DNA from 3 places in the Cobetia sp. AM6 genome. Region 2 is predicted to be linked to each of the others. Evidence: predicted binding sites of a transcription regulator. Region 2 holds the regulator's gene; each other region holds the start of a gene.
What was found. Region 2 encodes LexA, which represses DNA repair genes until DNA is damaged. Its sites were predicted from a motif close to TACTGTNTANNTANACAGTA; they were not measured.
Positions count from the first base shown of each region.

Region 1: the regulator LexA is predicted to act here: its motif matches at 5,944-5,963, upstream of CLAM6_RS01940 (LexA family protein).
Region 3: the regulator LexA is predicted to act here: its motif matches at 6,166-6,185, upstream of recN (DNA repair protein RecN).

Region 1 covers NZ_AP021868.1:415,117-422,942, reverse strand. Annotated here, with positions in the region: gene CLAM6_RS01975 (DsbE family thiol:disulfide interchange protein) at 1-407, opposite strand, end outside; gene CLAM6_RS01970 (heme lyase CcmF/NrfE family subunit) at 404-2,404, opposite strand; gene ccmE (cytochrome c maturation protein CcmE) at 2,404-2,910, opposite strand; gene ccmD (heme exporter protein CcmD) at 2,992-3,258, opposite strand; gene CLAM6_RS01955 (heme ABC transporter permease) at 3,255-4,022, opposite strand; gene ccmB (heme exporter protein CcmB) at 4,188-4,910, opposite strand; gene ccmA (cytochrome c biogenesis heme-transporting ATPase CcmA) at 4,907-5,674, opposite strand; gene CLAM6_RS01940 (LexA family protein) at 6,150-6,626, shown strand; gene CLAM6_RS01935 (IMPACT family protein) at 6,653-7,279, shown strand; gene CLAM6_RS01930 (FMN-dependent NADH-azoreductase) at 7,373-7,826, opposite strand, start outside.
Region 2 covers NZ_AP021868.1:1,017,587-1,025,412, reverse strand. Annotated here, with positions in the region: gene mfd (transcription-repair coupling factor) at 1-209, shown strand, start outside; gene CLAM6_RS04395 (S-methyl-5'-thioinosine phosphorylase) at 430-1,167, opposite strand; gene CLAM6_RS04390 (hypoxanthine-guanine phosphoribosyltransferase) at 1,390-1,971, opposite strand; gene CLAM6_RS04385 (mechanosensitive ion channel family protein) at 1,952-3,298, opposite strand; gene nagZ (beta-N-acetylhexosaminidase) at 3,347-4,492, opposite strand; gene CLAM6_RS04375 (L,D-transpeptidase) at 4,752-5,294, opposite strand; gene CLAM6_RS04370 (TetR/AcrR family transcriptional regulator) at 5,294-5,971, opposite strand; gene lexA (transcriptional repressor LexA) at 6,538-7,167, shown strand; gene CLAM6_RS04360 (hypothetical protein) at 7,314-7,553, opposite strand; gene CLAM6_RS04355 (DUF6586 family protein) at 7,806-7,826, opposite strand, start outside.
Region 3 covers NZ_AP021868.1:163,325-171,150, reverse strand. Annotated here, with positions in the region: gene dapB (4-hydroxy-tetrahydrodipicolinate reductase) at 1-410, opposite strand, end outside; gene CLAM6_RS00790 (esterase-like activity of phytase family protein) at 622-1,650, shown strand; gene dnaJ (molecular chaperone DnaJ) at 1,826-2,977, opposite strand; gene dnaK (molecular chaperone DnaK) at 3,147-5,069, opposite strand; gene grpE (nucleotide exchange factor GrpE) at 5,272-5,895, opposite strand; gene recN (DNA repair protein RecN) at 6,273-7,826, shown strand, end outside.

The DNA of each region.
Region 1 (7,826 bases), 600 kb from region 2:
ACGCCGAGATCAAAGCCCAGCGTGCCGTCGGGATCGAACAGATTGACGCTGAACGGGTTGCCGAATTCCTCCAGGAACTGACGGCCCTTGGCGCGGGTGTCCTTGTAGTCGACGCCGACCATATGCACGCCGCGGCTGGCGAGATCCAGCAGCTGCGGCATCTCGTGCTTGCAGGTCGGGCACCACTCGCCCCAGACGTTGACGAGGCTGACCTGCCCCTTGAGCAGCGAGGCATCGAGGCGCGACTGCGGATCACTCAAGGTGCTGAGCGAGAATTCGGGGAAGGGCCGCGACAGCAGCGCGGAGTCCCGTGCATAGGGGTCATCATCGAGGCGCTGGTAGAGGAAGGCACCCAGCCCCACCACGACCACCAGCGGCACGAACAGCACCAGACGACGAACATTCATGGGCGAGCCTCCTGCGTGGCGAGGGAGCGGGTGTCAGACGCCGTGCTGGCCTCGACACGGCGGCGATAACGGCGATCCAGCACGGCGATCACGCCGCCCGCCCCCATCAGCAGGGCGCCCAGCCACAGCCAGCGCACGAAGGGTTTGACCTGGATGCGTACCGCCCAGCTGTCGTCATCCAGCTTCTCACCCATGGCGACGTAGAGGTCACGGGTGAAGCCGGCATCGAGCGCGGTCTCGGTCATCGGCATGCCGCTGGCCAGGAACAGACGCTTCTCGGGATGCAGTGTCGTCACCGCCTTGCCATCACGGCTGACTTCCACCGTGGCGCGGTCCGACAGGTAGTTGGGGCCGCGATATTCACCAAGTTCGGTCATGCGGAACTGATAGCCGCCCACGCTGACTTCCTTGCCCTGCACCATGCGCACGTTCTCGGCGACCTCGGTATTGGAGACCAGCGTCACGCCGACGATGGTCACCGCCAGCCCAAGATGCGCCAGCTGCATGCCCCAGTAGCTGGGCGTGAGGCGCTTGAGCCCCGCCCAGCGCCCCGCCTTCGAGGCACTCTTGTCCCACAGGTCGCGCAGCAGAGGCAGCACCACCCACAGCGCGATGATCAGCCCGAGCGCCACCGAGAAGCTCCACTCGATATCCAGCGTCAGCGGCAGCAGGCCGCCGATGACGAGTGCCGCGCTGCCGGCCAGCGCCAGACGACGCGTAAGCTCGCGCCCCGGCATCTGCTTCCAGCGCGAGGCCGGCCCGAGGCCCATGAAGGCGCACAGCAGCGTGGTCAGCGGCACGAACAGCGCATTGAAGTACGGCGGGCCCACCGAGATCTTGCCCAGCCCCAGCGAATCCAGCACCAGCGGATAGAGGGTGCCCAGCAGCACGGTGACCATCATCACCAGCAGCACGAGATTGTTGACCAGCAGGAAGGCATCCCGCGACAGCCAGTGAAAGCCCAGCGTCGAACGCACACGCGGTGCACGCAGCGCGAACAGCAGCAGCGAACCACCGACGGTGATGCCGAGCAGTACCAGAATGAACAGCCCGCGATCGGGGTCACTGGCGAAGGCGTGCACCGAGGTCAGCACGCCGGAGCGCACCAGGAAGGTGCCCAGCAGTGACAGCGAGAAGGCGAAGATCGACAGCAGTACCGTCCAGCTCTTGAAGGCGCCGCGCTTCTCGGTGACCGCCAGCGAGTGGATCAGGGCGGTACCGGCCAGCCACGGCATCAAGGAGGCGTTCTCGACCGGGTCCCAGAACCACCAGCCGCCCCAGCCGAGCTCGTAGTAGGCCCACCAGCTGCCCAGCGCGATGCCGACGGTAAGGAAGGCCCAGGCGATGTTGGTCCAGGGGCGCGCCCAGCGTGCCCAGGCCGCATCGAGACGCCCGCCCATCAGTGCCGCCATCGCGAACGCGAACGCCACCGAGAAGCCCACGTAGCCCATGTAGAGCATCGGCGGATGGATGATCAGCCCGATGTCCTGCAGCAGCGGATTGAGGTCCGCGCCGTCAGCCGGCATGTCCGGCAGCAGGCGCGCGAAGGGATTGGAGGTCAGCAGCACGAAGGCCATGAAGCCGGTGGAGATCAGCCCCATGATGCCCAGCACCCGTGCCAGCATGTCGCGCGGCAGATGGCGCGCGCCCAGCGAGACGGCAAAGCCCCAGCCGGCCAGTATCAGGCTCCACAGCAGCACCGAGCCCTCGTGGCTGCCCCACACGGCGCTGAACTTGAAGTACCACGGCAGCTGGCTGTTGGAGTTGTTGGCGATGTAGGCGACGCTGAAATCATCCAGCAGGAAGCTTGCGGTCAGGCAGGCATAGGCGATCAGCACGAACAGGAACTGCCCCCAGGCCATCGGCTGGGCGAAGCTCATCCACAGCGGACGGCGCGTACTGGCCCCCGCCAGCGGTACGACCGCCTGCACACAGGCCAGACAGGCGCCCAGAATCAGCGCGAAGTGGCCGATTTCCGGCAACAGTTGCGTCACCATCACGGGGTCTCCTGCGGATCGAGCGCGGCCTTGGCTGCGCTGCTGTCGCTGGTCAGGTTGCCCGTCCTGTTACCAGACACATCACGCCCGGAGGCCTTCAGCGCCTCCGACACCTCCGGCGGCATGTACTTCTCGTCATGCTTGGCCAGCACCTCGCTGGCCTCGAGATGCTCACCATCGAAGGTGCCCATCACCACCACGCCCTGCCCTTCACGGAACAGGTCCGGCAGGATGCCCTGATAATGCACCGTCACGTCATGATCGAAATCCGTGACGGTGAAGATGGCATCCAGCGTCTCGTTGTCGCGCCTGACACTGCCATCACGCACCATGCCGCCCGCACGGATCTGCCGCCCCTGGGGCGCTTCGCCGGTGGCGATCTGCGTCGGGGTATAGAAGGCGTTGATGTTGGCGCGCAGGGCATAGAGGGTCAGGCCCACCGCGAGGGCGGCCAGCAGCACGATGGCCGTGACGATATACAGGCGCTGCTTGCGTTTGGGAGTCATGGTCAGGGCTCGATCAGGGCAAGGGACGGTCAAGCCTCTCGCGGCCGGCGGGACAACCGCCGCGGGAGGGAGAAAACAGATTCAATCACGAGAGCTGTGGCGCGAAGCCTGATGTGACGAACGATGCGAAGCGCGGTGTGAAGCAGGGTGCGAAGAATGACGAGAAGCGTCACGGCGCAGCCGGCGACGGATATCCGCCTCCAGCGCGCGACGCGACAGCCGCGTGGCGATCACCAGCCCCACCAGACACGCCGCCGTCAGCCCCCAGGCCGACCACACATACAGCGCATGGCCGCCCATGGCGAAGAACTCGCTGACACTCGAGAAAGCGATGCCCGGCAGGTTCATGACTTGTCCCCTTCTGTCGCGACCACCGCAGCGTCGGGGCGCGCACGCGAAGACGGACTCAGCAGATCACGCACCCACTGCTTGCGACTCTCGCGTCTCAGCACCTCGACCCGCGTGCGCATCAGCACCAGCGCGCCGAACAGGGCGTAGAAGCCGATCACCATCATCAGCAAGGGAATCCACATGCTGGCCGGCATCGGCGGCGCTTCGCTGAGCGTGAAGGTGGCCGGTTGATGCAGTGTGCTCCACCAGTCCACCGAATACTTGATGATCGGGATGTTGACCATGCCGACCAGCGCCAGGATCGAGGCCGCGCGCGAACCGCTGTCACGGCTGGCGAAGGAGCCACGCAGCACGATCACGCCCAGATACAGGAACAGCTGGATCAGCATCGAGGTCAGCCGGGCATCCCAGATCCACCAGGTGCCCCAGGTGGGGATGCCCCACACCGAGCCGGAAAACAGTGCCAGCGCCGTCATCAGGGCACCGACAGGCGCGGCGGCCGTGGCGACCATGTCCGCCAGCTTGATCTTCCACACCAGGAAGATGAGCGCACACACCGCCAGCAGCATGAAGCACGACTGGGCGAGAATCGCCGCCGGCACATGCACATAGATGATGCGGAAGCTGTTGCCCTGCTGATAGTCGGCGGGCGCGAAGGCCAGCCCCCAGACACTGCCGGCCACCAGCGCCATGATCGCCAGGGCCCAGAGCCACGGCAGCCAGCGCTGGCTGGCCGCGAAGAAGGTCGCCGGTGCGCCCATGCGATGCAGCCACGGCCATAGCCCACCCTTGCGGGGGCGAACCTTGCGGGCAGGCGCTTGAGGAGAGTCGGAGTCGGCGGTCACACGGGCCTCTTGTCAGGGGCAATGAAGAGCCTTGCGAATGCCCGAGAATGCTCGGGCAGCGTCATGCAGTTCTTGATCGGACTAGCCATTGATGCTCAGCCTGAGTCCGGCGGCGATGGCGAGCGGTGCCAGCAGCAGGGCCAGCGCCAGCATCGCGCCCAGAATGGCCAGATGGGCCAGACTGGGCATGCCGTTGACGGCGCTCTGTACGGCGCCGGCGCCGAAGATCAGCACCGGAATGTACAGCGGCAGGATGATCAGCGAGAGCAGCACCCCGCCACGCCGCAGCCCCACCGTGAGCGCCGCACCGATCGCGCCGATCAATGACAGGCTCATGCTGCCCAGCGCCAGCGAGGCGATCAACACGCCAAAGGCGCCGCTCGGCAGTCCCAGCATAACGCCCAGCAAGGGTGCCATCAGCGCCAGCGGCAGGCCGGTCAACAGCCAGTGGCCTGCCACCTTGGCCAGCACCAACAACGGCAATGGCTGCGGCGTCAGCAACAGTTGCTCGAGGCTGCCGTCCTCCAGATCCTGCCGGAACAGACCGTCCAGTGACAGCAGCGTCGCCAGCAATGCCGCCACCCACAGCAGGCCCGGCGCCAGCGTCGCCAGCAGCGCCTTGTCCGGGGAGATGCCCAACGGAAACAGCGTGATCACCAGGGCGAAGAACACCAGCGGATTGATCAGCTCACTGCGTCGGCGCAGCGCCTGACGCAGGTCGCGCGCGAGGGTCGCCTTGAAGGCCCCGGCCAGCGAACTGGTGGGCGGGGCCTCGGGCAATGCCGTCAGCAGCTCATGGTTCATGCCGAGGCGCCTTGTGTCGAGGCTGTGTCTTTCCCGCCCACGCCCTGCTCTGAACCCTGCTCTGAACCCTGTTCGGCCTTCTCCCCTTCCTTCGCGCCCAGGCACAGGCGGCGCAAGCGCGAGGCCTGCGAGAAGCGATGATGAGTCGTCATCACCACGCTGCCCCCACGCTGGGCGTGAGCCAGCAGCAATGCCTCCAGTGCCTGAACACCATCACGATCGATGGCGGTGAAGGGCTCATCGAGCACCCACAGCCGGCGCGGCGTCAGATGCAGCCGCGCCAATGCGATACGCCGCTGCTGACCGGCGGACAGCTGTTGGGCAGGCATATCCTCGAAACCGGCCAGCCCCACGGCGTCCAGCGCCGCCCAGGCGAGCTCGCGGCGGGCCTCTACCTTCGCCTGCGGTTGACCGCCAAGCGCCTGATACCAGGCAAGGTTTTCCAAGGCGGTCAGGGTGCCCTTGATGCCGGGCTGGTGACCCAGATAGAGCAGTGAACCCAGAAAGTCGTCACGCACCCGCGAGGTGGGCTGGCCGCGCCACAGCACCTCGCCCTCGTAGTCATGGAACTGACCGGACAGAATCTTGAGCAGGGTCGTCTTGCCACTGCCATTGGGGCCCTCGACCTGCAGGATCTCTCCCGCATGCAGCGAAAGATCCAGCCCCTCGAACAGCCAGCGCTCATCACGCTCACAGCCGAGCGCCACGACCGCCAACAGAGGCGGCGCGCTACGAACTTCATCGCTGGCAGGCTGGCTGGGCATCCCGGATTCTCGCGGCTGAGCCGTCGCGGAGTGCGACATCAAGGGCAGACCCCGTGGGGTCACTGCGAGCCATTCTACGAGCTGAGGTCGACACTGACCACCGAGCAGCCGATCGCCTGACCTCGCAGCCCCGCCATGACGGGCAGTCAAGCACTCGAGAAATATATCAGCGACATGTGGTGCACATTCATACGACACACTTTCGCTGGATTGGCGCCGGTCGATCCGCTCACCTCTTGCCACTTCGCGAGAGCTTGCTATGATGCAGACACTGTATACAAAAACAGTATCCATACAGTACCTTCATCACACGCCTGCCGAGTGCAGGCACAGACTGATCGGGTCGGCTCAACGCGTTGTCAGCATGTTCGCGGAGCCTAGCAGGCGACAGATGAACTCAGCCTGACGACCCTCCACGCTGCACCGCAGGCCGACGCACCATCCGCGCCGACCGCACGGCATCAGGGGATAGCTCATGTCACGTCTTCACGCTCCGCACTACCTTCAGCGTCTTCACAACCTGCCGCTCAATGACCAGGCCTGGCAGGAAATCACCGCCAGCGACATGATGGATATCCCGCTGCTCGGCAACATCACGGCCGGCATGCCCATCGAAGCCATCGCCGACTGCGGTACGGTTGCCGTGCCGACGCGCATGGTGCGCCGCAATACCTACGCCCTGCGCGTGCGCGGCCATTCGATGATCAACTGCAATATTCATGATGGCGACATCATCATCATCGAACGCAGCGAAAGCGCCGAGAATGGCGAGACTGCCGTGGTGATGATCAATCAGCAGGAAGTGACGCTGAAGAAGCTGTATATCGAGAAGACCGGCGTGCGCCTGCAACCGGCCAACGACAGCATGGCCCCCATCTATCTCAAGAATGCCGATATCGAAGTGCTGGGCATGGTGATGGGCGTGGTGCGCGGCAATGCCGTCACTCACTGAGGGTGACGCTTTGGTAAGATGGTGCCATGACCTATCTGATACCGGCACTGGCGCCCGAGGCGCACCATGAACACAGCATCGAGATCGAGAAGAGCCGCTTCATCGCTTGGCTGGCCCATGCCCCGACGCCAGAAGGCATGACGCGGCTGCTGGCTCAGGCGCATCTCGCCCACCCCAACGCACGCCATCACTGCACGGCGTTCATCGCCGGGGCGCCCAATGAACAGAACGCCATCGGCTTCTCCGATGATGGCGAGCCGGGCGGCACTGCTGGCAGGCCGATGTATCAGGTGCTCGAAGGCAGTGGCGTCGGCCAGGTGGCCTGCGTGGTGATCCGCTACTTCGGCGGTATCAAGCTGGGCACCGGCGGCCTGGCGCGCGCATACAGCCGCGCGGTGCTCGAGGCGCTCGAGCACCTGCCCACCACGACCTTCACGCCGCGCACGCCCAGGCGTCTGAAGGTCGGCTTCGCCCATGAGGCCGATGTTCGCCACTGGTTGAGCGGCTACGATGTGCCGGTGGATGCCAGCGACTATGGTGCCGATGGCGTGGTGTTGACGGCGGGCTGGCCGCAAGGCGGCGCCCAGCCGCCGCTGGAAGAACTGCATGCGCGCCTCAAGGGAGCGCTGGAAGTGCTCGATTCCCGCGACTGACCGGCGCCAGCGACTCCCTTTGGTTCTCCACAAACACGAACGCCATCGCCACCCCTTGTCCGGGCGGCGATGGCGTTCGTGCTTTCACTTCTCTCAGCGGAACTGCAGGGCTTCCACCTGATTGGCGATGGCTGCCTTGGCCTCAGCCAGCGAGGCGGCCCTGGGCTCATCGCCCATGCTGAGGCCTTCGGCATACACGAAGTGCTGATCCGTGATGCCCATCAGCCCGAGCATGGATTTCAGATGTGGTGTCTGGGAGTCCATTTCAGTGCCCGCGTACATGCCGCCACGCGCCGCCAGTACCAGCGCCTGCTTGCCTTCCAGCAGGCCCACCGGCCCTTTCTCGGTATAGCGGAAGGTTTCGCCGGCACGCAGCACCCGGTCGAACCACGCCTTCATCTGCGTCGGCAGGCCCAGATTGTAGAGCGGTGCCGCGACGACCAGCAGGTCTGCCGCTCTCAGCTCGGCCAGAAAACCATCGGACAGTGCGGCGAGCTTGCGTTGCTCGGCGCTACGCTCATCCGCCGGCGTCATCCAGGCCTGCATT
Region 2 (7,826 bases):
GCGCCGGACGTGGTCGCATCATCTTCGGCGCCCAGACGCCGGTCGATCCGCTGACGCTGGTCAACCTGATCCAGCGCCAGTCGGATGTCTACAAGCTGGAAGGTGCCGACACGCTGCGTTTCGCCACCGACATGGACGACGCCGAGGCGCGCTTCAGCTTCTGCGAGACCTTGCTGGACCTGCTCAACGCCAAGACCAAGGCGGCCTGACGCGCCCTGCGCTGCCAGGCGCCTGGGTTCGAACTTGGGCATGAACTTGAGCGTGAGCGTGAGCTTGAACGAAAAATGAAAACGGCCTGCATCGCGGATGCAGGCCGTTTTTTCGTGCGGGCATACCCTCTACACGCTCTACACCCTCTACACGCCCTACCTACACCACCGCCTACCTACACCACCGCCTCCCCCCACTCTCCTCCTGAGGTCAGGCAGCTCAGGCATGGCGCGCCAATAGCGTCGCCAGCAAGCGCTGCACTCTGGGCATGCCGGCCTCGATCACGGATTCCGTGCCCGCGCGGGTCGGCTCCTCTTCGCCGACGCCTGCGGCATGGCTGATCACCAGACACAGGCTGGCGTATTCCATCTCGAGCTCGCGCGCCAGCACGGCCTCAGGCATGCCCGTCATGCCGACCAGCGTATTGCCATCGCGCGCCATCAGGCGGATCTCGGCGGCAGTCTCCAGCCGCGGCCCCTGCACCACGCCCAGCACCCCGCCGGCCGAGAGGGGCAGCCCCGCCTCGGCGGCGGCCGCATGCAGCTCCTCACGCCAGACCCGATGATACGGCCAGGCGAACGACACATGCTGGAACGGCTTGAAACGCCCATCGAAGAACGAACCCTCGCGACCGGTGGTGTAATCGATCAGCTGGTCCGGCACCACCAGCGTGCCCGGGACCAGCGTCGGGTCGATGCCGGACACGCAGTTGACTCCCACCACATGGGTCGCGCCCGCCTGTTTGAGCGCCCATAGATTGGCGCGATAGTTGATGCGATGCGGCGGCACCTTGTGCGGTTGGCCATGACGGGCCAGAAACAGCAGCGACTGACCATTCAGTCGCCCTTCCACGACGCCACAGGAGGCCGCCCCCAGGGGCGTTTCCTGCCCGCCGCGCCTGAGCACTTCCATGCCTGCCCAACTGCCGAACCCCGTCCCACCGATCACCGCCAGCATCGCCCGCCTCCTTGCCACCCATGTGCAGGAATCTCCCGGGACCGGACACCCCGATCCTCAGCGAACGCTACTCCGAGCCGACCGACAACGACAAGCACAATCGTCACGCTCTGCGCCAGGAGAACAGAAAAGGCCCCGAAAACGACACCACCCGCCGCGGTTGCCCGGGCGGGTGGTGAACGAGTGTCATATCGCGGGATGGCGGCTGCCATCCAGCAAATCTTACAGACCCTTGGGCGCGTAGATGCCCGGCGCGTTACGCCAGTAGCCCTTGTAGTCCATGCCGAAGCCGAACAGGAAGCGGTCTTCGACGTCGAGACCACAGAAATCGGCCTTGAAGCCCGGGTAGGCCTTGCGGTCATGCTTCTTGTCGACCAGCACACAGCTGGACACGCTGCGCGCGCCGGCTTCACGGCAGTACTCGAGGATCGCGGCCAGGGTGCCACCCTCATCGAGGATGTCATCGACGATCACCACGTCGCGACCGGCCATCGGCAGCTCCGGGTTGACGCGCCAGAACAGCTCGCCGCCGCGCATCGCGCCACGGTAGCGAGTGGCGTGCAGATAATCGACTTCCAGCGGAAAGTCGAGGCGGGTCAGCAGCTGGCCGGCGGTGATCAGGCCGCCGTTCATCACGCAATAGAAGATCGGCATGCGATCGCCGAGGCGTTCCGTCAGCTCAACGGCCATGCGGTCGAGTGCCACTTCAAGGTCAGCTTGCGGGATCAGGCAATCGGCATTGTCCATCACCTCACGCATTTCGTCATGCAGGGCGGTGAGGGTCTCAGGCGTCGGAGTCAGCATCGGGAGTTTCCTGGGTGTCACTGGCCTCATCTCCACGCCGGACGGGCGCAGAGGAGGATGTAGCAGCGGCGGTTGAATCAGAACGGCGGCGGGACCCGCGCGTCTGCGTGTCTGATGACGCCGCGGCATTCTCAGCCTCGGCGTCGTGTTCATGGTGGCGTCCTTCGAAGGACAGTACATCGGCAAAATGCAGACGCTGGCCCGGCAGCGCCACCTGGGCATCATGCTCACGGATGATGTCGTGCACCTTGAGCAGGACATCCTGCTTGATCGCGTGGTACTTCACCCAGTCGGTGGTGCGCGTGAAGACATAGACGAAGAAGTTCAGCGAATGCTCACCATAGGTGGTGAAGTTCACGATCTGGGTGCGCGTCTGGTCGATCTCGTCATGGCCTTCCAGCATCTCGCGTACCGCGGCAACGATGGGGCCGACCTGGGCGGCATCCTCATAGCGCAGCCCCACGGTCTCGAAGATGCGGCGATTGTACATGCGCGACGGATTCTCCACCGAGATGCTGGTGAAGATGGCGTTCGGCACGTAGAGGGGCCGCATGTCGAAGGTGCGGATGCGCGTCAGGCGCCAACCGATATCCTCGACGGTGCCCTCGATCTCGCGGTCCGGTGAGCGGATCCAGTCGCCGACCTTGAAGGGCCGGTCGAGATGGATCATCAGGGCGCCGAAGAAGTTGGCCAGCAGATCCCGCGCCGCAAAGCCGACCGCGATACCGCCGACACCCCCGAAGGCCAGCACCCCGGACAACGAGACGCCGAGATTCTGCAGGATGGCCAGCCCCACCAGCACGACCACGACCGCCCGCAGCAGCTTGCTGATCGCCGAGGCCGTGGTGGCATCCATCGCGTTGACGTTGGTGCCGGGCGGCGGCATGGTGCGCAGCGCCTCGAAGCGCTTGACCATGCGAATCAACGCCCAGGCCAGCGCCAGCAGGGTCACGATCTGGCGCGCCGTGCCCAGGTACTTCTCGGCCCCGCCGAGGCTGAACTGGCCGGCGATGATGCCGAGCGCCAGCAACACCCCCATGCTGTAGAGCCAGAATGACAAGGGATGACGCAGGCCATGCACCAGGGCGTCATCCCACAGGTTGCGGCTCTTCTCGGCATGCGTCGCCAGGCGGCTGAGCACCACCCGCTCGATGAGGTGCAGCAACAGCACCGCCAGCAGTAGCAGAGCGAGATTGATGCCCCACAGCGGCAGACCAAAGGTCTGCTCGACCCATTGGCGCAGCGGCTCGACCCATTGATTGATCATCTCTTCGGCAGGCGCTGCCAGCTTGTCGGCAGCAGCCTCGGTGGCGGATTGCTCAGCCATGGGAATTCCTTGCCAGTCTTCGACTCGAAAAAGGCACCGCGTGCCTGATTATTGCGCGCTACCGGACTCAGAGACCGACCGTGCGTCAGACGCGTCAGCGGCGCCTAGCGTGCCCGAGGGCATGGCAGCCTGCTGTGATGCCTGACTGGCCGCCATCGATTCGAGCCGCGCGTGGGTGCGCCGCCAGCGTGCCAGCCCCACCAGACCATCCAGCGTCGGGCGAGCTCGCGCATAGCGCAGACGCGCCTGGCGCTTGCCACGGTGGCGCTGCTCATCGTCATCGAGGCTGTCGAGCACTTCGCGCGCGGCGGCCGGGTCATTGCAGACCAGCGCCATGTCGCAGCCGGCGTCCAGCGCCAGGCGTGCACGCTCTGCCGGGCCACCTTCCGCGACGGCCGCCGCCATGCCGAGATCATCGGAGAAGATGGCGCCCTTGAAGCCGAACTCTTCGCGCAGCAGGCCCAACCAGCTGGGTGAGAAGCCCGCGGGACGTGCATCGAAATCCGGATAGATCACATGCGCCGGCATCACGCCACCCAGGCGCTCGGCGAGGGCCGCGAAGGGCTTGAGGTCATGTTCGCGCAGCTCGCGGAACGGCCGCGGGTCGACCACGCGCTCCAGATGGGTATCTGCCGAGATGCCACCATGCCCCGGGTAGTGCTTGCCGACGGCGGACATGCCCGCCTCCTGCAGCCCGTCGATGAAGGCGCCGCCCACCGCGATGACGTCTTCCGGCGTGGCGCCGAAGCTGCGATCGCCAATGATGGTCGAGCCCGCCACATCGATATCCAGTACCGGCGCAAAGGTGATATCACAGCCGATGGCTGCCATTTCCATGCCCAGCAGCCAGCCGGCATCGCGTGCCAGACCCAGGCCTGCGGCCTGGGCGTCTTCGCCGCAGCCATCACAGTCACGCCCGAGACAGCACTGCGCCAGGCTGCGCATCGATGGCAGGCGTGTCACGCCCTCGCGCAGACGCTGGACGCGCCCGCCTTCCTGATCGATGGCGATCAGCAGGTGGGGATTGACGCTGCGAATCTCGCGGCTCAGTTCCAACACCTGCTCGGGAGAAGCGCAGTTGCGCGCAAACAGGATGACGCCCCCGACGGCAGGGCGTGCCAGCAGTTCACGTTCGTCGCGGGCGAGGGTCAGCCCCGCAACATCGACCATTACGGAGCCCAGTGGCTGTGTCATGTCATCCTTCCTGTCCATGGCCTGCGGCAGTGATGTCCCGTGAAGAGAGGAGCCACGACCGCCAGGACTTCATGTCTTTTACGGGGCTCGGCAGCCTGGAAGAAACGTGATGAATCAGGCTGCCAGCGCGAGGAAAGGCGCAATTCTAGCCGACTGAACCCCTATCGAACAGTCGCGGCCAGCTGCGCCCCGGCAAGGGGCTGTCACGCAGATTCCGGTGACAGCTCATGGAGGGTATCAGACTCGGGCACCAGCGCCTTCAGGCATGCAGCAGTACCGGGGTGCCGGGCACAGCCTCGGCAAAGAGTCGCAGCAGGTCGTCATCACGCAAGCGAATGCAGCCGTGGGACGCCGCTACCCCCATGGGCTCCGTGCTGGGCGTGCCATGAAAATAGATGTAGCGGCGCAGACTATCGACCCGCTCGCTGCGGGCATTGCGACCACGATTGACGCCGGGCTCGCGGCCGCTGAGCCACAGAATGCGCGTCAGGATCCAGTCACGCTCAGGATGCTCCGCGGCAAGCTCGGGCGTGAACACCTCGCCCGTGAAGCGCCGTCCGCGATAGACGGCGCCACGCGGATTGCCCGCCCCGATGGCGGCTCGAATCACATGCCAGCCGGTTGGCGTGCAACCGCTGCCGTCGAGCTCGCCAATACCGTTGAGGCCGCTGGAGATCGCGCAGGCGTGCACCAGCGCCTCAGGGTCAGCCGCGGGGGGCGGCGCATCACGACTGCCACTCGGCGCGTCATTGCGTATCTCAAGGCTTTGGCGCGAGAGGTCCACCGCTACCCAGCAGGCCATCAGCTGGCCGCCTGGGTGACCGCCTCACCATCTCCGAGCGAGGCCGGCAACGGCGCTGCCATCGCCGCGACCACCACCGGACGCATGTGCTGGATCAGCTCACGCACCGTGGTGTGATGGCCGTACTCGGCTTCCTCGATATCGCGCAGCGCATCCAGGCCCGAGAAGGTGAAAATCACGCTGCCGAGCATGAAGTGCAGGCGCCAGAAGCGCTCGTTGTCCGGCAGATCAGGCGTCGCCAGCTTCAAAAGCTCGGCGAAGCGGCTGAAGACCGTGCCGTAATGCTCGCGGATATAGCGTCGCATGTGGCCCTGCCCCTGGGTATAGGCCAGCCCGAGCAGGCGCATGAAGGTACGCAGGCTGTTGCGCTCGGCCGGCACCTCCAGCACGGTACGCGCCATCACCTCCAGCAGGACCTCCAGCGGCACCTGACGCCCGGCGTATTGCTGCTCGACGCTGTCGAGTGCCGCGTGGAAGCGCTCACTGAACGGGTCGAGATAGCGTGCGAAGACCGCCTGGATCAGCGATTTCTTGGAGCCGAAGTGGTAGTTCACCGCCGCCAGATTGACCTTGGCCTTGCTGGTGATGTTACGCAGTGAGGTCTCGGCGAAGCCGCGCTCGGCGAACAGCACCTCGGCAGTATCGAGGATGCGGGTAACGGTATCGGTCTGGGCCATGGGCGGAACCCTTGTCAGGTAGAAAAGAACTGGAGTCGTAGGTCACGGCGCAAGCCCCGCGCGGCGACTCTCTCATGAGGTGGTGCATGTTCACCGCAAGGCACGTTCGATCACGGCACCCGTGAGCACCGCCATCGACGAACATTCGTTTGAAACACTTTGATTCTAGCGCGCCATGCCATGACTGACAATTCTCTCGCGTTTCAAACGCCAGAGGTTTAGCCAAGCCTGATATTCCCTCAACGCTGACCGTGCCGATTCAAGGGCTCGCCTAGCTGGGTGACTGACCACCCCGCCAGCGCCAGGCCGGGTTCACTTCCAGACATTCACCACCAGACATTCACCTCCAGGCATTCACTTCCAGACATTCCCATCAAGAAAGAATGCCTCGGATATCGGCACGAAAAGTCGCCAGACAGCGATATCTCGGCGACTACCTGCCCTTTGAGGCCACCACGCAAGCCACGATGCCTTGCATGACCGCCATGACTGGATACAATGACAGTTGTATGGATGCACACCCCGTGCCGTCAGCTCAAGATGCCGCCCAGGCCAAAGGCAATGCCATGACCCAGCCGCTTACTCCGCGCCAGCAGGATGTCTTCGACTTCATCATCAAGACCATCAAGTCCTCTGGCTACCCGCCGACGCGGGCCGAAATCGCCCAGGCGCTGGGCTTCCGCTCACCGAATGCTGCTGAGGAGCATCTGCGTGCCCTCAAGCGCAAGGGCGCCATCGAGATGGTGCCGGGCACCTCTCGCGGCATTCGCGTGCCGTCGCTGGCTGACGTCGACGACAGCGCCAACGATGGCCTGCCGGTGATCGGGGAAGTGGCCGCCGGCAGTCCGATTCTTGCCAGCGAGCATATCGACCGTCACTGCCCGCTGCCGAGCGACTACTTCTCGCCGGCTGCCGACTACCTGTTGCGCGTGCGCGGCGTGTCGATGAAGGACGTGGGAATTCTGGAAGGCGACCTGCTGGCCGTGCACCGCACCAGCAGCGTGCGTGACGGACAGATCGTAGTGGCACGTCTGGGGGATGAGGTCACCGTCAAGCGCTTCCGCCGTGACGGGCACTACGTGTGGCTGGAAGCCGAGAACGAGGACTTCTCGCCGATCAAGGTCGACCTGCGCACGGACAGCCTGGAGATCGAAGGTCTCGGGGTGGGCGTCATCCGCGATGGCGGCCTGCACTGAGGCCTTGACCAGCAGCGCTTTGAGCAACGAGCTATGCCCAGCAGCACCTTTCTCGCAGAGCTCTGAGCAACAGAAAAGCCGCACGCATTGCACAAAAAAACCCGCCTCGAGGCGGGTTTTTTTGTGCGCGAAGCGCGAGCGATGAATCAGTGCACGATGCCTTCTGACTGCTCGTCCTCGTCTTCTTCGCCATCCCAGAGGCGAGTCCGGGTGATGGCGTGGTCGATCATCTCACGCGCGACCTCGAAACGATTGTCACGCAGCAGATCGGCGGCCTCGTCCGAAATGCGAATGCTGAGCAGCGGCTCACCTTCGCTTTCCGCGGCGCGCAGAATCACTTCACCATCTTCCATTTGCACAATTTCAAGTACGGCGGGATCGGACACGTCATTCCTCCTGCACGGCATCTCGCGAGATACCGGCGTCGTTGTAATCGTCAGCGCGACGGCTGGCAAGCCCGGCACCGCGTTGCCATCAGCGACGCAGAAAAAAGTACGACCACAGCCAGAGCCATGGTCGTACCGGAGAATGCAGGGCTTGCCACAATGCGATCAGTCTAGCACCCGTGAAGGCGAAACGTCACCCGATTGCCATGCGCCAGTCATCACCAGCGTGCAGCACCAGATCAACGCCTTGACCTACCACTCGACACTCGACTC
Region 3 (7,826 bases), 850 kb from region 2:
TCCAGCAGCTTGAGGGTCAGGTTGACGCCGGAGCTCATGTTGGCCGCGAACACGAAGGGCACGCTGTCACGGTAGCCATCCAGCTGCTCGAGCTGCTCCGGCGTGAAACCGGTCGTGCCAATCACCATGCGCTTGCCGTGCTCGGCGCACAGCGCCAGGTTGGCCAGCGTCACCTGCGGTGCGGTGAAATCGATCACCACATCGAAGTCATCCACCACGGCAGCCAGACTGTCGCTGGCGACCACGCCCAGACGACTCTGACCGGCCAGCTCACCGATGTCGACGCCCGCCAGGGAGCTGCCGGATTCGACGATGCCCGCCGCCAGCGTCAGACCTTCCACTGCACCGACGGCCTCGACCAACGTGCGTCCCATGCGTCCGGCGACGCCCATGATTGCGATACGGGTCATGCTGACTCCTGCCTGTTGTGGGTCTTGAGGGTGACAGCCCGCGAGCATGCCCCGAGCGTGCCACCTATGCTGTTGCCACGAGTATATCAGCCACCTGCAGCGTTGGCTGACGTCATGTATTTGTGTCGGTTACGCGCTAGAGTAGCCTCGTACCAGGTTGTCTCCTGTTGATCGTCATTTTTCTCATCACCGCTCAGTCTCCGGAGTCAGCATGCCTGCACGCCAATCCCCCGCCTCGCGCCGCTGGCGCATGCTCCAGACCCTCTCTGTCACCACGGCGCTCGCCGGCCTGTTGAGCGCCTGCGGCGTTCACCCGCGCCCCTACACGCTGGCATCGCCGGAACAGAAGAGCGAGTTCCCGGAAATCCAGTGGTGCGGCACGCTCAGGCTGCCGGGCAAATGGCTGGATGACACCCCCGTAGGTGGCCTGTCGGACATCGGCTGGGACCAGGACGAGTCACTGCTGTATGCCGTGTCGGACCGCGGCTGGCTGCATCGCCTGCGGCTCGCCTTCCGTCACGGTGAGCTGGTCGGGGCCAAGGCGCTCAACACCTACACCCTACGCGACGAGACCGATGTCTCGCTGCGCGGCGCCCTCAGTGATGCCGAGGGCCTGCAGCTGCTGCGCGCGAACAATGACCGCCGCGGCGACTCCCGCCTGGTGATCAGCTTCGAGCAGCAGCCACGCGTCGAGCACTTCCTGCCCAGCGGCCTGGCCGTCAGCGAGCCCTTCACCCCGATGGGCGCGCGTGGCGCGGCGCCCAACAACGGCATGGAAGCCCTGACCCTGCACCCGGAATACGGCATGCTCGCCGGACTGGAAGCCACGCCGGAGGGCATGAGCGAGGGCATGACGCGCATCTTCAGCCTCGACGACAAGCACGAGTGGAGCTACCCGTTGGCCAGCGACACCGGCTCGAGCCTGACCGCGATGGAGATGCTGCCCGACGGTGACATGCTGATGCTAGAGCGCGCCTTCTCACCGCCCTTCCCGCTGGTGATCAGCCTGCGCCGCGCGCATCTCGGCGAGCCCGGCACCCAGGCCGAGGTGCGCACCCTGGCACGCCTGTCGAGCGGCGATGGCTGGTCGCTGGACAACTTCGAAGGGCTGACGCATCTGGAAGGCAATCGCTTCCTGATGATCTCGGATGACAACTTCAGCAGCTTCCAGACCACGCTGCTGAGCTGCTTTGCCGTCATCGAGCCCGAGGCCTTCACGGCTGAATCGGCGCCGGAGTAGCCATGCCCCGGGCTGTGCTACTGGACTGAGCTACCAGAATGAGTCACCGGACTGAATTGCCTGGCTGAGCCACCGAGCCTGAAACGCGAGAGCCCCGCACTCGACAAGTCGAGTGCGGGGCTCTCTGGCATGAAGGCCATCCACGGGACTGGCCCGCAGACGGCAAGGCGAATGCCTAGGGCTTCATGTCTTCGAAGAACTTCTTCACGCCATCGAAGAAGCTGTTCTCCTTCGGTGAATGGCTCTTGCCGGTATCACCAAGGCTCTGCTGGAACTGACGCAGCAGCTCCTTCTGCTCTTCATTCAGGCTGACCGGAGTCTCGATGACCACCTTGCACAGCAGGTCCCCGGCGGGGCCGCCGCGCACCGGCTTGACGCCCTTGCCGCGCAGACGGAACAGCTTGCCGGTCTGGGTCTCGGCCGGAATCTTAAGCACGACACGTCCGTCGAGGGTCGGCACGTTGAGCTCACCGCCCAGCGCCGCATCGACAAAGCTGATCGGCACTTCACACTGCAGGTGACGACCATCGCGCTTGAAGATCTCGTGCTCGCGCAGGTTGACCTGCACATACAGATCACCTGATGGCCCGCCATTGACACCACCCTCGCCTTCGCCGTTCAGGCGGATGCGGTCGCCGGTGTCGACGCCCGGCGGAATCTTGACCGAGAGGGTCTTGGATTCCTGGACGCGACCTTCGCCGTGACACTTGCGACACGGCACGCTGATCTTCTCGCCACGACCGTGGCAGGTCGGACACGCCTGCTCGACCGCGAAGAAGCCCTGCTGCATGCGCACCTTGCCCATGCCATTGCAGGTCGGGCAGGTTTCCTTGCTGGAACCCGGCTCGGCACCATCGCCATCGCAGTGGCCACAGGCCGCCAGACGCGGCACGCGGATATCGACCGTGGTACCGGCAACTGCCGATTCCAGATCGAGATCCAGGTTGTAACGCAGGTCGCTACCGCGCTGCGGAGCGTTCGGGTTGCGACGACCACCGCCGCCACCGAAGATGTCACCGAAGACATCGCCGAACACATCGCCGAAGCCGCCGGCACCACCACCGCCAAAGCCGCCGCCACCGAAGCCACCGCCGCCCTGACCATCGACACCGGCATGACCGAACTGGTCATAGGCGGCGCGCTTGTCAGCATCGGACAGCACTTCGTAGGCTTCAGAGACTTCACGGAACTTCTCGGCCGAAGTTTCATCATCCGGGTTGCGGTCCGGGTGATGCTTCTGGGCCAGGCGTCGGTACGCCTTCTTGATGTCCTTGGTGTCGGCGCCACGCTCGACACCAAGCACTTCGTAATAATCACGCTTGGACATGGATCAGGTCCGCCTGGATTGCTGGCAGCCTGAGGCTGCCGGTCTGTTCTGGAATGCCGGTTGTCACCGGTGGCTCGCGGCTAGCGCAAGGCGCCACCGATGCAAACGACAACGCGGGACACCTTCACAAGGCTCCCGCGCTGTCATCAGACGTCGTTCAAGAAATCCCTCAGGACTTCTTGTCGTCGTTGACTTCCTCGTACTCGGCGTCAACCACGTCGTCGTCCTGCTTCTTGCCAGCCTGACCTTCGGCAGCCTGCTCACCCTGGGCGCCCTGCTCGGCGTAGAGCTTCTGCGCCAGGTTGCCGGACGCTTCGGTCAGTGCATCCAGCTTGGCCTGGATCGCATCCTTGTCGTCGCCTTTCAGGGCTTCTTCCAGCTCGGAAATGGCCGTCTCGATGGCTTCCTTCTCGCTGGCTTCGGCCTTGTCACCGGCTTCGGTCAGGGTCTTCTTGGTCGCGTGAATCATGCCGTCGGCCTGATTGCGCAGCTGGACCATTTCCTCGAACTTCTTGTCTTCGTCGGCGTTGGCTTCCGCGTCACGCACCATCTGTTCGATCTCGTCGTCGGACAGGCCGCCGGAAGACTTGATGACGATGGACTGTTCCTTGCCGGTCGCCTTGTCCTTGGCGGACACGTTCAGGATACCGTTGGCATCCAGATCGAAGGCGACTTCGATCTGCGGCACACCGCGCGGTGCCGGCGGAATGTCGGCCAGGTCGAAGCGACCCAGAGACTTGTTCTGCGCGGCCTGCTTGCGCTCACCCTGCAGGACGTGGATGGTCACCGCGCCCTGGTTGTCGTCAGCGGTGGAGAACACCTGGGACTTCTTGGTCGGGATGGTGGTGTTCTTCTCGATCAGCGGCGTCAGCACGCCACCCATGGTCTCGATACCGAGGGTCAGCGGCGTCACGTCCAGCAGCAGCACGTCCTTGACGTCGCCGCCCAGCACGCCGCCCTGGATGCCGGCGCCGACGGCGACCGCTTCATCCGGGTTGACGTCCTTGCGGGCTTCCTTGCCGAAGAACTCGGCCACCTTGGACTGCACCAGCGGCATGCGGGTCTGACCACCGACCAGGATGACGTCGTCGATCTCGGAGGCGGACAGGCCGGCGTCGGACAGCGCGGTCTGGCACGGCTTCAAGGAGCGTGCGACCAGGTCGTCGACCAGAGACTCGAGCTTGGAACGGGTCACCTTGACGTTCAGGTGCTTCGGACCGGTGTTGTCAGCCGTGATGTACGGCAGGTTCACGTCGGTCTGCTGAGCGCTGGACAGCTCGATCTTGGCCTTCTCGGCGGCTTCCTTCAGACGCTGCATGGCGAGGTTGTCGCCGGACAGATCGATACCGCTGTCTGCCTTGAACTGGTCAACCAGGTAGTTGATCAGGTGCATGTCGAAATCTTCACCACCCAGGAAGGTGTCGCCGTTGGTGGCGAGCACTTCGAACTGGGTCTCACCGTCGACGTCGGCGACTTCGATGATGGAGATATCGAAGGTACCGCCGCCCAGGTCGTAGACCGCGATGGTCTTGTCACCACGAGACTTGTCCATGCCGTAGGCGAGGGCTGCGGCAGTCGGCTCGTTGATGATGCGCTTGACGTCGAGACCCGCGATGCGGCCGGCGTCCTTGGTCGCCTGACGCTGGGAATCGTTGAAGTAGGCCGGCACGGTGATGACGGCTTCGGTGACTTCTTCACCGAGGTAGTCTTCCGCGGTCTTCTTCATCTTCTTGAGGATTTCCGCACTGATCTGCGGCGGTGCCATCTTCTTGTCTTTCACCTGCACCCAGGCGTCGCCGTTATCAGCTTCGACAATCTTGTACGGCACCATCTTGATGTCTTTCTGAACCACATCATCCTTGAACTTGCGACCGATCAGGCGCTTGACCGCGAAGAGGGTGTTCTCCGGGTTGGTCACTGCCTGACGCTTGGCCGACTGGCCGACCAGAATCTCGTTGTCGTCGGTGTAAGCGATGATGGACGGTGTGGTGCGACCGCCTTCAGCGTTTTCGATGACCTTGGTTTTCTCGCCGTCGAGCACTGCCACACAGGAGTTGGTAGTACCCAAGTCAATACCGATGATGCGTCCCATAATCGTATACCTCGAATCTGTTGCTAGCCTGAAAGATAAGTCTGGATGTCGGCACCTTGTGTCGGTGCCTGAACTTGTTTCTCTAGATGGGGTCGCGTGTCAGGGTTTCAAGACCCGGCCGGGCAAATTTTCCCGGCCGGATCGCCCTGAGCCCCCACAGGGCGCGATCCAACGCCTATCGGGCGTCGGGAGCGCGCAGGCCTCAGGAGGCCTTGCTGACTGCCACCATCGCCGGACGCACCAGGCGGCCATTGAGGGTGTAACCCTTCTGCATCACGTCGATGACGCTGTTCGGCTCCGCGTCCGGGGACGGCACCATGGCGACAGCCTGATGGTATTCCGGATCGAAGGGCTCGCCGTGCGGATCCAGCTGCTCGACGCCTGACTTGTTCAGGGCATCCAGCTGCATTTTCAAGGTCATCTCGATGCCTTCGACGTGGGTCTTGGCCGCTTCGTCACCCGACATGGATTCCAGCGCCTTCTCGAGGGAATCCACCACCGGCAGCATTTCCTTGACGAACTTCTCCAGCGCGAACTTGCGCGCCTTCTCGGCGTCCTGCTCGGCACGACGGCGCGCGTTCTGCGCATCGGCAGCCGCACGCAGCGCCTGGTCCTTGGCTTCCTTGACGGCCTGCTCAAGCTCTTCGACCTGAGCGGCCAGCATCTCGGCTTCCGGGTTGTCCACCAGAGAGCCTTCGGCGCCGGTATCGTCGGCATCCAGTACGTTGTCGATCACTTCACCTTCCGGCGTTTCCGGCTGCGGCTCGGCATCGCGAGCGGCACGCTGAAGCTCTTCATCCATCGGGGTCTGCGGGTCCTGAGCCATGCTGATCTCCTGCGGGCCGGCGTCTATGCGCCATTGCCCTGATTCGTGGCCTGCTGAGCTTGTCGCGAAGCATCACGCGTACTGGCTGACAGACAGGCCATGAGTTGCCTTGAGAGGCAGCAAGGCCAGGCCATTGCTGCCGACTGAAAGTGTCAGTGCCTCTATATGGGGACAGCACATCGCTTCTCAAGCCTTGCCGCAGGCTTTTCTCCCCACTGAGCCCGGCATGGATTGAAGGCCACCCGAACGTGCTGTATAAAAAGCCATGTTCACTGTATAAACATACTGTATGGCGACACCGTAGCCCGCCCATCGAGTCCGGGTCCGCTGATGTTCCCCCCAGCACGGCGTACGTCAAAGCCCCCTCGGAGGTAGTCATGCTGCTGCAACTCGCCATCCAAGATTTTGCCATCGTCGAAACGCTGGAACTCGATTTCCGCCGCGGCATGACCGCCATCACCGGCGAGACCGGTGCCGGCAAGTCCATCCTGCTCGGCGCCCTTGGCCTGTGCCTGGGCGAGCGTGCTGATGCCGGCAGCGTGCGCCATGGCGCCGACCGCGCCGACCTCATCGCGCGTTTCGATATCAGTGAGCTTGGCGACGCCCGTCAGTGGCTGGATGAGCGCGAACTGGGCAGCGACGACTGCCTGCTGCGTCGCGTCATCACCGCCAGCGGCCGCTCCAAGGCCTGGATCAACGGCACGCCCTGCACCATCGCCGACCTGCGCGAGCTGGGCGAGCACCTGATCGACATCCACTCCCAGCACGCCCATCACTCCCTGCTCAAGGAAGAGACGCATCTGCGTCAGCTCGACGAATATGCGGGCCTGGAGACTCAGGCTGCCCAGTTGCGCGAGGACTTCCGTCACTGGCAGGAGGCGCATCGTCGCCTCAAGCGCATGAGCAATGATGGCGATGAGGTGCGTGCACGTCGACAGCTGCTGCGCTATCAGGTCGAGGAGCTCGATGAACTGGCGCTGTGCGAAGGGGAGCTGGAAGCCCTGGAACAGGAGCAGGAAACGCTGGCCAATGCCGAGCAGATTCTGGCCGAGGCGCAGTCCGCCGCCGAGTGCTGTGATCACGACGAAGAAGGTGCGCTGTCACGCCTCAACCAGGCCCTGGCACGTCTGGCGCATCTGCCGGGCAACGAGCATGGCTCACTGGCCAGTGCGCTGGGCATGCTCGAGGAAGCGCGCATCCAGATAGAAGAAGCGGCGCGTGAACTGCATCGCTTCGTGGAAGTCACCGAACTCGATCCCGAGCGTCTGGCCTTCGTCGATGAGCGCCTGAGCCGCATTCACCAGATCGCACGCAAGCATCATGTGATGCCGGACGAGCTGCATGGCCTTCATCAGCGCCTGAGCGAAGAACTCGACGGCCTGGGTGGCGATGAGGAGGCCATCGAAGCCTTGCGCGAAGAAGTGGCTCAGCGTCGCGAGGCCTGGAAGGGGCTGGCGAGTGAGGTGAGCGCCAAACGCGCCATCGCCGCCCCGCAACTGGCCAGCGACATCCAGGACCAGCTGGCCTTCCTCGGCATGGGCAAGGCCACCTTCGAGGTCGCCATCGAGGCGCGGGAGCGCCCGCAGCCGGAAGGTATGGAGCGTATCCACTTCCGCATCAGCGCCAACCCGGGCCAGCCGCCACGTGCGCTGGCCAAGGTCGCCTCCGGCGGCGAACTCTCGCGCGTATCACTGGCGATCCAGGTCGTGGCCGCCAGTCGCTCGACCATTCCAAGCTTGGTCTTCGATGAAGTCGATGTCGGCATCTCCGGCGCGACCGCCGAGATCGTCGGCCAGCTGCTGCGTCGACTGGGTGACAAGGGCCAGGTGCTGACCGTCACTCACCTGCCGCAGGTCGCCGCACAGGCGCATCAGCACCTGCATATAGAGAAGCAGGCCGAGAAGGACACGACCCGCACGCATATGGCGCTG